2 linked regions of the Limnospira fusiformis SAG 85.79 genome follow. The protein of the gene in region 1 interacts with the protein of each later gene in a pairwise test. Links are inferred from orthologs where the notes say so. Each region holds a gene or a part of one and is shown in the gene's direction. Other genes may lie near its edges.

Evidence for each region.
Region 2: the proteins of cysK (region 1) and cysE interact in binary tests that used the Escherichia coli proteins (3 or more experiments, as listed by UniProt). The link is inferred for Limnospira fusiformis SAG 85.79 from one-to-one orthologs.

The regions. Positions count from the first base shown.
Region 1 is NZ_CP051185.1:2,742,468-2,750,147, forward strand. What follows is about bases 2,775-5,572. They hold cysK (cysteine synthase A), read left to right. Parts: upstream 2,775-3,583; coding sequence 3,584-4,561; downstream 4,562-5,572. Other genes in these bases: HFV01_RS13035 (Crp/Fnr family transcriptional regulator), read left to right, coding at 2,775-3,247; epsC (serine O-acetyltransferase EpsC), read left to right, coding at 4,678-5,568. Also shown: HFV01_RS13015 (sulfate ABC transporter substrate-binding protein), read right to left, coding at 1-186; HFV01_RS13020 (Crp/Fnr family transcriptional regulator), read left to right, coding at 362-1,156; HFV01_RS13025 (sulfate/molybdate ABC transporter ATP-binding protein), read left to right, coding at 1,198-2,196; HFV01_RS13030 (YidH family protein), read left to right, coding at 2,171-2,587; more of HFV01_RS13035, read left to right, coding at 2,642-2,774; HFV01_RS13050 (family 2A encapsulin nanocompartment shell protein), read left to right, coding at 5,749-6,672; HFV01_RS13055 (family 2A encapsulin nanocompartment cargo protein cysteine desulfurase), read left to right, coding at 6,672-7,680.
Region 2 is NZ_CP051185.1:4,371,329-4,376,561, reverse strand. The notes cover bases 1-2,793. They hold cysE (serine O-acetyltransferase), read left to right. Parts: upstream 1-900; coding sequence 901-1,686; downstream 1,687-2,793. Other genes in these bases: HFV01_RS20450 (tocopherol cyclase family protein), read left to right, coding at 2,251-2,793; HFV01_RS20455 (Npun_F5749 family FMN-dependent PPOX-type flavoprotein), read right to left, coding at 1,683-2,261; HFV01_RS20465 (hypothetical protein), read left to right, coding at 497-796; HFV01_RS20470 (hypothetical protein), read left to right, coding at 1-477. Also shown: more of HFV01_RS20450, read left to right, coding at 2,794-3,318; HFV01_RS20445 (hypothetical protein), read right to left, coding at 3,800-4,045; HFV01_RS20440 (RNA-guided endonuclease InsQ/TnpB family protein), read left to right, coding at 4,178-5,233.

The DNA.
Region 1 (7,680 bases):
TTGTTCGTAGGCGGCTTGGGTGACGGCGTAGGAGACTAGGGTCAGATCTACGGAATCTCGGGCTGTATCCCCTGTTGTGCCACAGGCAGCAATCACCCCACTGGCGCTAATTCCCACGATAAACAGGGAAAGGCGCTGTCGCCAAGGCTTGGAATTGAGATATCGGCTGGGGAAGTTGGCTTTCATGGCTACATCTTTTTTAAATCTGAGGTTCCCAGATGGGAGTCTGATTGGGCTTTGATTGCAATCGTAGCACATTTTAATTATATGTCAAGTGTAACTGAAATATAAATGTTTTGCGATACGCTTGCAAAATAAATACAGGTGGTGTATTATAAAAGTGGAGAACAATTAAGTGGCAATGGCCAAGCCAGCAGAACCAGGGGCAATCCAGGAGATTGCGGAGGAACTAAGTCAAAACAACTATCTGTTTCGGGGTTTGGATGTGGCTGAACTGTCGGAGGTACTCTCCACGGGAGAAGTCACACCCCAAAAGCTGTACTCGGGTCGTTCGGTGTATACGGCCTTCCGTCCTGATACGTCGATCGCATCTCTTTATGTGGTCAGCAGTGGTGGTCCGGTAATCCTGCGGAGTTCACCTTTAGACCGAATCATTGCTATCACCTATCCGGGTAGTTGTTTTGGAATGCGAAATCTGGCTTTAGGCTATGGGCGAGTGTCGCGGTCTTTTCCGAGTTTGGTGGAGGCTTACAAAACCACTGATGCGATCGAGATTGACCTAGACATTATTAAAACCCTCCACGCTGAGAATGAGATATTCCGCGATCGCTACGATTATTTATTTGAACTGCGGGAAAAATTCCAATATCACCTACTTAACTGTAGTACCCATCCCCCCCAAGCGGTGGCTGCATTATTAAGGGGACTCATCTACCAAGAGCGATCGCTTTTGAATCAACCCCAAGCCGATGATATTTATGTTTTTGACCTACCCATTGATATCATCGCTCACGCCGCCCAACTTAACCACCGCACCGTTGAACAGGTCTTAAAAGGAATGCGTAAACAAGGGCTTTTACTACCCCCTCAAAATGACGATTCCTCTAACGACACCATCCGGGTTTGTGACCCCGAAGGACTCAAAGAAATCTACAGCGCCACCCGTGACAAGGTATCTTGGTGGCCTCTGCGTTAAGGTCAAATTATCAACTGTCAATTATTAACGGAATTTTAGCCATGACTATTCAAGTAGAAAACCTGGTAAAATGCTTTGGCAATTTTGTAGCTTTAGACAACATCAATTTAACAGTTAAAACCGGGTCGCTGGTGGCTCTATTGGGGCCGTCTGGTTCCGGTAAATCGACTTTACTTAGAGCGATCGCTGGATTGGAAAAGCCAGACTATGGGAGGATTTATTTAGAAAATGGTGATGTAACTAATGCCCAGGTTCAAGATAGACAAGTGGGGTTTGTGTTTCAACATTATGCCCTATTTAAACACATGACCGTGCGCCAAAATATCGCTTTTCCGATGGAAATTGCCCGCCGTCCTAAGTCTTATATTCGCCAGCGAGTTGCCCAATTATTAGATTTAATTAAATTAGAAGGATTAGGCGATCGCTATCCCGTGCAACTATCCGGCGGACAGCGCCAGCGCATAGCCCTCGCCCGCGCTTTAGCAGTCGAACCCAAAGTGTTATTATTAGATGAACCCTTTGGCGCTTTAGATGCCAATGTGCGGCAAGATTTAAGGTCTTGGTTGCGCCGCCTCCATGATGAAGTTCATGTCACCACCTTAATTGTCACCCATGACCGCGAAGAAGCCATGGAAATTGCCGACGAAATTGTAGTCATGAATAAGGGTATGATTGAACAGGTCGGCACTCCCCAAGAGATTTACGATCGCCCTTCAACTCCCTTTGTCATGGGTTTCATTGGTCCCGTTAATATGCTCCCGGAAAACAGCCTTAATAGTCCTTCTCCTGTGTTTATCCGCCCTCACGATATCCGCATTAGTAATATAGCTAATCATAAAACTATCCCCGCAGTAATTCAACGGATAGTCTATAAAGGATGGGATGTACAGGTAGCCTTATCTTTAAGGGATGGCACTCAGATTAATGCTCAATTAACCCGGGATGAATGGGATATTCTAGGTGTGGATATCCAGAAAAAAGTCTACATTTTCTCAGATAAAGTTGTTGCCTTTGATGAAGCACTTCAAGCTGTTAGTTAGTCGTCAATCAACTCATCATTCTCAGGAGATAAAAAGCCCGGTCTTAAATTCTTCTCGAGTCCGGGATCATCTCGCCAATGAGCGCACCTATCTAGCTTGGGTGCGAACCTCTCTAGGATTAGTCGGCATTGGACTTCTGATAGCTCGTCTATGTTATCTTATCCCAGATATTTCTGCTAAAAATAATCAGATTTTGTTCCTAAGTTTAGGGTCCTTATGTTTAGGAATATTAACTATCGTGATGTCTACACATCAATACTTTTTAGTACGACAAAAAATTGATGGTCAAACCTATGAACCAACCGGAGGGTGGATTGTGGTTTTCAGCTCCGCTTTATTGGTACTAGCGATAATCCTAGTTTATGGAATCTTAAATATCACTGATATTTAGGATGAATCTCAATAGCCCAGAATTATTTTCATTATCTCTTGATAGACCATCAACATGAGCGATTTAACACACCGAATTAGCCAACAAGAAATCAGCCAAATTCCACAAAATGCTGCTAGTAGGTCTTTTAATCGGCGAGATTTTCTACCTGAAGAAAGTCAGTTTTTTTGGTTAATTAAAAAAGGAGTTGTCCGAAGTATAGCTTATACAGAAGACAATACAGTTGTCTGCACCGGAATTTGGTTAGTTGATGATATTGTGGGTAAACCTTTATCGCGAACTTCACCCTATATTATAGAAGCATTAACCCCAGTTAAAGTGATAGCAATTCCCACAAGTTCTTGGCAACCTTCCTCTGAATTAATTTTCAACTACTGGCAAAATACCGAGACGTTACTGATGGCTCGTGCCAATCACAGCGCTTGGTTTATTTTGCTGAATGTTCTCAACTGGTTATCTCAGCGTTTTGGTAATCGTACCAGTGAGGGATATTTAATTGATGTGAGGTTGACACATCAAGATTTAGCCGAATTATGCGGATTGACTCGAGTCACAATTACTCGTTTACTCAAACAATTTGAATCGGAAGGATTAATTTATAGAAATTCTAGTAGAATTATCCTCAACGATGAGTACAGCACTTGGTACTATCAAATTTGATGGGTATAACCTCAAGTTGGGTTGAAGATTTGATCTAAGCACTGTATTTCAAGAAGAAGAGTTTTTGATACTACCTCCCCTCCCAATTCTCGGAGAGGGAGATTTTTTCCTGAGCAGAAGTTGACTCCCCTCGGCAGCGAGTAGCTGAAACCCTTTGATAGCAAAGAATCTAGTAGTTACACAAGCGATCGCTCGCAAAATTTAAAAAAATTCAAAAATGTATTGCAAATGTTTTGAAATTCATGTATATTAGATTTACAGATTGACAAGCAAGTTGTCGCCCTATTAGACCGGGCACAACATCAGTCCCGAAATATATAACTAGGAGTATTGAATATGGTGAAATGGTTTTTAGATAACAGTCTCGCCATCGGTAGGACTCCCCTAGTCCGTTTAAATCGCGTAGTTGGTGATAGTAGCGCGACTGTTCTGGCTAAAATTGAAGGTCGTAATCCAGCCTATTCGGTTAAATGCCGTATTGGTGCGGCGATGATTTGGGATGCAGAACAACGAGGCTTATTAGGATCCGGTAAAGAAATAGTTGAACCCACCAGTGGTAATACAGGAATTGCCTTAGCCTTTGTCGCTGCTGCCAAAGGCATTCCCCTCACCTTAACCATGCCTGAAACGATGAGTTTGGAACGACGGAAATTGCTGCGGGCTTATGGAGCAAATCTAATTTTAACCGAAGGCTCAAAAGGCATGGTGGGCGCAGTAGCAAAAGCTGAGGAAATTGCAGCTTCTAATCCCGATCGCTATGTTTTATTGCAACAGTTTCGTAACCCAGCAAATCCCCGGATCCATGAGCAGACCACTGGGCCAGAAATCTGGGAAGAAACCGAAGGAGCGATCGATATTCTGGTTTCAGGAGTGGGTACAGGCGGAACAATTACCGGAGTATCCCGATATATTAAACACACTCAAGGTAAAGCCATATTATCAGTGGCAGTAGAACCGGAAGCCAGCCCAGTTATATCCCAAACCATTGCCGGAGATCCAGTAAAATCAGGCCCCCATAAAATCCAGGGCATTGGTGCAGGCTTTGTCCCAGAAGTGCTGGATTTATCAATAGTTGATGCCGTAGAAACTGTCACCAATGAAGAAGCAATTTTCTACGCTCAACGGTTAGCTAAAGAAGAAGGAATTTTATCAGGTATTTCCTGCGGAGGAGCGACAGCAGTGGCAGTCAGACTAGCCCATAGACCAGAGAATCAGGACAAAACTATTGTGGTTATTTTGCCAGACTCTGGTGAACGTTATCTCAGTTCTATTCTTTTCCAAGGAGTATTTAACGAGCAAGGTTTAGCTGTTTAATTTTGCCTTAAATTTCCTAATATTTGCCCCGGTATTAGCTGACAATAAACCATGACCAATGATAGCTATATTTCCCTAACTTATAGCCCCGTTAGCAAACATGGGATATTGAGTCAGTGATTACAGCTTTATCCCAGCCTCGCAAGCAGGCTTTTAGGAGTTGTTCACAAGAGCGAAATTATGTTCCCTTGCCATCCCGTAAAATCTTATTTAAGATGGTGGATAAACTCAGGGGGGCTTTATTTCCTTTCCACTTTGGCAATCCCGATCTCCGAGAAACTTCTACCCATTATTTTATAGGTCATACCCTTAATGAATCTCGGCAATTACTCGAACATCAAATCCAACGAGAGCAGTCGTTGATTGCTTCAGAAAATCAGGTAGAAGAATCTAAAATTCGGGAAAAAGCTAGGTCAATAGTGCAGGCTTTTGCCGAACAACTACCTGAAATAAAAAACCTGCTAGAAAGTGATGTTTGTGCCGCTTATGATGGCGATCCATCCGCCAAGAATTTAGACGAGGTGCTGTTTTGCTATCCGGGAATTACGGCAATTACCTATCATCGAATTGCTCATGCACTGTATCGTATTGACTCACCTTTATTAGCTCGAATAATTGCTGAAATTGGTCATTCAGAAACTGGAATAGATATTCATCCTGGGGCTACTATTGGCAATAGTTTCTTTATCGATCACGGTACAGGAGTAGTAATTGGTGAAACCACTGTAATTGGCGATCGCGTCAGGATTTATCAAGCCGTTACTTTAGGGGCAAAAAGTTTTCCTCGCGACGAATCTGGCAGTTTAATTAAAGGCAATCCCCGTCATCCAATTATCGAAGACGATGTAGTGATTTATTCCGGGGCAACAATTCTCGGCCGAGTCACTATAGGTCAAGGATCAACCATAGGCGGCAATGTTTGGCTAACCCGTAGTGTACCAGCCGGAGCTTTTGTCTCCCAAGCTCAAGTACGGGAGGAAATTTTTGATGCAGGGGCAGGCATTTAACTTGCCTCTCTAATTCCCAGCCAGATCATATAGCTATAAAGAGGGAATAAGATATCCCCGCCTATCAACCCGCTGATAAATCACTGCAGACAGCAGAAACCCAGTTTATGGAAAATAAGCGACAGTGATTTTAGCGATAGATTTTAACCTCATTCCTTGAATAAATCGGAGTTACAATCGATGACTAGCACCAATAACCCTGAACTGCAATTAGCCGTTAATGATGTTGCAGCGCGTCAGTTGGCTAATGCCACAAAAACCGTTCCTCAATTAGACACAATTAGTCCCCGTTGGTTTGTGCGTCTGCTGCACTGGACACCTGTTGAAGCCGGGATATATCGTCTCAACAAAGTCAAAAATCCTTCTCAAGTCGAAGTGGCTTGCTCAGAACGAGATGAGCGAGAATTACCTGAAACCTTTGTGGATTATCAAGAACAGCCGCGAGAATATTTTCTCAGCGCTGTTAATACGGTTATCGATGTTCACACTCGTGTTTCTGACCTTTATAGCAGTCCCCACGATCAGATCCATGAACAGTTGCGCTTGACGATTGAAATTTTGAAAGAACGTCAAGAAAGTGAACTGATTAATAATCCTGAATACGGGTTGCTCAATAACATTGTTGACAGTCAAAAAGTACAGCCCCGAGGTCTGGCTCCTACTCCAGATGATCTTGATGAGTTATTGGCGAAAGTTTGGAAAGAACCCGCCTTTTTCCTGGCTCATCCTAAAGCGATCGCTGCCTTTGGTCGCGAAGCCACCCGCCGTGGCGTTCCCCCTGCTACCGTTTCTTTATTTGGTTCTCAATTCATCACCTGGCGCGGAGTGCCCTTAATTCCTTCCGATAAACTCGCGGTGAATAATGAGGGCAAAACCAATATTTTACTGCTGCGGGTCGGCGACAGTCGTCAAGGGGTAGTTGGCTTGTATCAACCGAATTTACCCGGTCAACAGGGACCCGGACTTTCCGTGCGCTTTATGGGAATTAGCCGCAAAGCGATCGCCTCTTATCTCGTCTCCCTGTACTGCTCTTTAGCCGTCCTGACCGACGATGCGGCTGCCGTTCTTCAGAACGTTGATGTCAACCAGTATCACACCTACTAATGACTACCCCCAAACTTTACCCGGAAAATTCCCTGACAGAAGGGCAGGCGAAACCCAACCCTAGTCCCTCTGTCACTGATTTGGGGGGAGATGGCATCAACCCCTTATTTAAAGCGGACACCTTCGATCAACTGGCGAATGCTTTTATTCAAGAAGTGAAGCGCAGCGGCATTGATGTGCCATTGCCCGACTCCCTAAATATCCCTCAATCGGTTCAGGATATTAGTAGTCCGGTCTCCAATATTAAGCAAAATTTGCTTGATGGGAAATCACTGCCAGTATCCACACCTCACTTATCTGTTGGGGAGCCGCAATTCTATTTTAGCGATCCCGGTGTCGATCGCCCCGACTCCCCCCATTCCGTAGCGGAAGTAGGAGCCGGTGCATCCCATATTCCCAAAGAAATTCCCCAGGCGATCGCAACTCCCGCAACTCCTACAGTTCCGAATCTATCCTTAGCATCGGTTCCCACACCATCTATCCCAACTGTCACCCCCAACTTCTATTTTTTAGAACATTTAAGTCAAGGGGTAGAAAGACAAAAACCAGATCAGAGCATCCCTAAAACTGTTGAGGATTATTCCCCACAGAATTACAGGCAAAATTCACCGATTGACCCATTTTTTGTGCCTCTGGCGGCGGTGACAAAACATGATATTTTCGATGTCGAAACTATCCGCCGTGATTTTCCCATTTTGCAAGAGAAAGTCAACGGTAAACCCCTGATCTGGTTTGATAATGCGGCAACGACTCAAAAACCTCAAGCCGTCATCGATCGCCTAGTTCATTATTACTCCCATGAAAACTCCAACGTTCACCGCGCCGCCCATGAATTAGCAGCCCGGTCAACAGATGCCTACGAAGCCGCCAGAGAGACAGTTCGTCATTTTATCAATGCCTCCTCCGTCAACGAAATCATCTTTGTACGAGGAACCACAGAAGCCATAAACTTGGTGGCGAAAAGTTGGGGAGAACAAAACATCAAAGCCGGGGATGAGATTGTTCTAA
Region 2 (5,233 bases), 1.6 Mb from region 1 along the record:
CAAATCTGGTCAGATGCTTATAACTCTCAGCATATACAAAGGATTGTGGCTATTTTTCATTCTATCCCCTTGGCGATTTTAGCCTGGGCGATCGCCTTTAAGTTGGGATGGTTGATAGCTCAAGTTTTGTGTATAAGTATAATTTGGCATAACTTATTAGATTTGCCAGTTCATAACGATGATGCCCATCGCCATTTTTTCCCGCTCAGTAACTACCGTTTTATCAGCCCAATTTCCTACTGGGACCCCCGACATTATGGCTCCCTAGTGTCCCTAATGGAATTGCTGTTAGTATTATGGGCAAGCTATACAGTATTTTTCCAAGTGCGATCGCCCCTAGGTCAAACCCTAATCCTATTGGTTAACCTGCTCTATACAGGTGGCTACAGCTACCATATCCTTAAACGTACCAGAAAGCAGACTCACCACCCCATAAACCGAATCAAAACAGCTATACTAAAGAAGATAGCCCCATAATGAGAGCTTAAATTTTCCGATGAAAGCACAAGAGTTAATCCCCCTCAGCTTATTGATAATAACTGCGATCGCCCCCGTTTCCGCCCAAACCACCGAAACCACCGACAATAGCCGTGAGTCCCTCAGTTCAGTTAATCCTGTTGTAGTGGACCAACCAAAAGCGATCGCTCAAATTGACCAAGCCACATTGAGAAATGCTTGTGCTACCAAACGCTTTGACCTGCTACCAATTCCCTTTTCTGATGTATCCCCCGACCATTGGGCGTTTGAGGCGATAATGAACCTATACTACTGTATGTGTCCATCTACCAAATTCTAACTTTCTGGTAAAATTGATCACATCCTGACATTTAAACTTTTGTATTAGCCCCTCATCCGTTAACATAGATAAGTAATTTGTTTAACAGAAACTGGTTATTGATTGTGCTAAAGACCCTTCGAGCCGACTTTCGCATTATCTTCGATCGCGACCCTGCCGCTCGGAACTGGCTAGAAGTCATGTTCTGCTACCCCGGTCTGCAAGCGTTGCTATTTCACCGTCTCGCTCACTGGTTGTACTGTATCGGTTTACCCCTAATTCCCCGTCTGATATCTCACCTGTCCCGATTTATTACAGGCATTGAAATCCACCCAGGGGCTACCATAGGTCAAGGTGTCTTCATCGATCATGGTATGGGTGTAGTCATTGGAGAAACAGCCATTGTCGGAGACTTCTGCTTAATTTACCAAGGCGTAACCCTCGGCGGTACAGGTAAAGAAAGCGGTAAACGTCACCCCACCCTAGGGGAAAATGTAGTCGTCGGAGCCGGAGCCAAAGTTCTCGGTAATCTCCAAATTGGTAATAATGTTCGCATTGGTGCGGGTTCCGTAGTCTTGCGGGATGTTCCCTCTAACTGCACAGTAGTAGGGGTTCCTGGTCGCATTGTTTACCGCTCCGGTGTCAAAGTTAACCCCCTTGAACATGGCAGTTTACCTGACTCAGAAGCCGTAGTCATTCGGACTCTGCTAGATCGCATTGAAACCCTAGAGCAGCAAATGGAATCCCTACAGCAAGAACGGGTGGCGTTGGTGGAAAAAGTCCCTGTAGGAGCAGGTTTCCGCACCTATAACGGACAATATCAAACCTTAACTACCTCTGAAGGTACGCGCTCTAGCTGTCAGATTAAAAACAGAGCCATCCAAGAATTTTTAGACGGTTCTGGTATTTAAGGATTGACCGCCTTCCCTTTCCAAGTGCCATTACTTTGAGCATCATAAATTGTCCGATTCTGGGGCTCGCCGCGCAATTGTAAATGATCCACCCGCTCAGGTGTTAGCAGCAGGACCGAAAAATTGGGGGGTGGCTGTTGGGGAATGGGGTCGGGAGGGTCAAAATTAGCGTGGCCCGAGTCGCGCCGCTGTTGACCAGGATCCGGCCAGAAAAATTGACTTTTGGCTGCCTCTGATAACTCCTGCCAACTCTGATCACATAGATGCTCTGCGTACTCTACTATGGTTAACTGACCAGAGATGCGGAACTGTTCTCGGGTTTTCGGAAAATACCAGCAAGCCTCACCCCAAGGATTTTCGGCAATTTCTATCACCTTTTGGCTGCGGGTGTCCGTCACAAATTTAAGGCGATCGCCCTTAGTCATAAACCCCCTAAATACTACCGTCCGATTAGCCGGTCGTCCGTCCAGGCGAACCGTCGCTAACTGTAAATAACGGGAATAGGAAAGGCTACGGTTTCGGTGCATAGCCGCCACCAACGCTAATCTCCAGACAGGAGTTTTTATGATTGCCATGTTTGATTTGAAACCCATTACTGCTCTATCTACCCCCCACAATGGTTATCACTGGGAAGGCGGCGATCGCCGTTTTTTTGAAGGCTGGTATTATCGGGTCACTCTCCCCGAACCCCGTCAAACTTTCGCCTTCATGTACTCCATTGAAGACCCCAGCGGCGGACAACCCCACAGCGGCGGTGCTGCCCAAATTTTAGGACCAGATGACCAGTACCTCTGTCGGACTTTCCCTGATGTCAATAAATTCTGGGCATCTACCGACACCCTAGCTCTGGGTCATTGGGGAGACACTGACCTAAAATCTGCCCCCGGATATCTCGACTCTCAACTATTCGATCGCTTTATTCGTCAAGGATATCAGGGAACTGATACCCACCATCAAGGTCGCCTCAAAGATGGAACCCGTAACTGTAGTTGGGAATATACTATCACTCCCGTTTATGGGTGGGGACAACAACAGTCAACCGCTGGCTGGCTATCATTTCTGCCGATTTTTGAACCGGGATGGCAAATATTAATGGCTCACGGTTCGGCTACTGGCTGGATTGACTGGAATGGCACACTCTATCAGTTTACTAACGCCCCCGCTTACGGTGAGAAAAACTGGGGCGGCGCATTTCCTCGAAAGTGGTTTTGGGTTAACTGCAACTGTTTTGACCATATTCCTGATTTGGCTCTCACAGCAGGCGGCGGAAAGCGATCGGTATTGTGGTGGCTCGAATCCGTCGCTATGGTCGGTATTCACTATCGCGGTCAATTTTATGAGTTTGTCCCCTGGAATGCTCAAGTTCACTGGCAAATTGCACCCTGGGGAGATTGGCACATTCAAGCTGACAACGGACGGTTTCAAGTTTCCCTCCAGGCTACCACTACCTACCCCGGTACTCCTCTACGCGCCCCTACTCATCATGGCTTGCAATTCTGCTGTCGCGATACTATGAAAGGTGAAGTAACCCTACAACTCCGACAACAGGGACGCTTAATTCTGGAAGCCCATAGTTCCCTCTGTGGCCTGGAAACTGGAGGTGGTCCCTGGGATGAAACCTGGGTTCATTGATAGTTATGTTAAGTTTTGTAACAAAAAATTAAGCAATGTTAAAAAAAAATCATTTTTTGGGGGAGGGGGTAGCTTTTTGGGGAGACTCATGCTACTATTATAAAATAATGGGAATATTGACAGTTTTTTTATTTTGGCAAATATCCAATTATGTAAGAGTATGTCAATATAATACCAGAAATCCCCGGCTTTTGTCAACCCCTTGGGGCTAACTTGGCGGGCAAATTTTTTAAAATTGTCTAAAAAATCAACATATAAGCACAAGAATCTGTTACCATAGAGTAAATGACTGGGGCTGTGGCTCAGATGGATAGAGCAAGCGCCTCCTGAAGAATCGGGCACCATGTGGGGAAACCCCTTGTGTGAATGTGGTCAAACTCAAGGAAGCCTAAGTTTATGTGAACCATGAATAAGGTAATCTTGAGCCAAGCTCTAACCCCTACGGTTGGAGAAGGTGCAGAGACTGGTTTTGGGAGTTGGATTAAACGACTTCTTGAACATAACGGCCACCACCTAAGAGCATTCTATGAGTGCTTATGGTGAAGGGATAGTCCAGAGAGTGGGGAAACTCACACAAATCTGAAGCGCTAGGTCGCCGGTTCGAGTCCGGCCAGTCCCGTTGGAAATTAATCGCAGATGCTGATATGTAACTGCTGCGATCGCAGATAATAGTAGGTAGACCTAAAATTCTGGGGAGCCAGAATTTAATCCAAGATTTGCTTGACATCTTATGACAATAAGGTACAATACCCAAAAAGATTCGCAACTCAATAATGAGTATACGGTCAAACCCCAGACCATGCCAAATTTCCTTGACGACATACTCATCAAGTCGGATTCTTCATGGTAAAATCCAATCATGCCTTACAAAGCTTTCCGAACCAAACTAAAACTCAATGACCGTCAAGCCACCTTGATGGCCAAACACGCGGGGTATGCTCGGTTCGTGTTTAATTGGGGATTACACTTATGGAGGTCAGCTTATGAAGAGGGACTCAAGCCTAATATCAACTCCATTAAAAAGGTTTTTACGAATTATGTGAAACCTCAATATCCTTGGATGTCTGAATTGTCTTCTAAAGTTTATCAATATGCCTTCATTAATCTAGGGGATGCCTTTAAGCGCTTCTTCAAGGGAATAAGCAGTTATCCTAAATTTAAGAAGAAAGGCCACCATGATAGCTTTACCCTTGACAATTCCGGAAAGCCATTCAATCTGTCAGGAACTCGCCATAAGCTGCCTTTTGTGGGCTGGGTTTCTACATTTGAGGCTCTACCCGAAAGTTGGGTTAAGAAAGTCACTATAACGCGCCAAGCAGGTGACTGGTATATGAGCTTTTTTGTAGAAACCACACCAGAAATCACACCGAAATTCCGAGAGAGAATCGGGGTAGACCTAGGAATTAACAATTTGGCGACTTGCTCCGATGGGACAAAATTCTCTAATCCCAAGGCTTATAAAGCAGCGACCAAAAAACTAGCCAGATTACAACGCCATTTAAGTCGCAAAGTCAAAGGCTCAAAAAATCGGGCTAAATGTCTCTTAAAAGTTCAAAAGCTACATCAAAGAGTAGCTAATATTCGCCGTGACACGATTCATAAAATCACTACTTTTTTGGCTAAAAACCACAGCCAAGTCGTCATTGAGGATTTGAATGTGTCAGGTATGCTGAAAAATCATGGTTTGGCTGGTTCTATCGCTGATGCTTCATTTTATGAGTTCCGTCGTCAACTAGGTTACAAGGCAGAACGTTATGGTTCAAAGTTGATTATTGCCGATAGATTTTATCCATCCAGTCAACTGTGTTCTAACTGTGGCCATCGTCAAAAAATGCCCCTAGTCCGTCGGACTTTTGAATGTCCAAACTGTGGCTTGAAGATTGATAGAGATTTGAACGCCAGTATAAATTTAGAA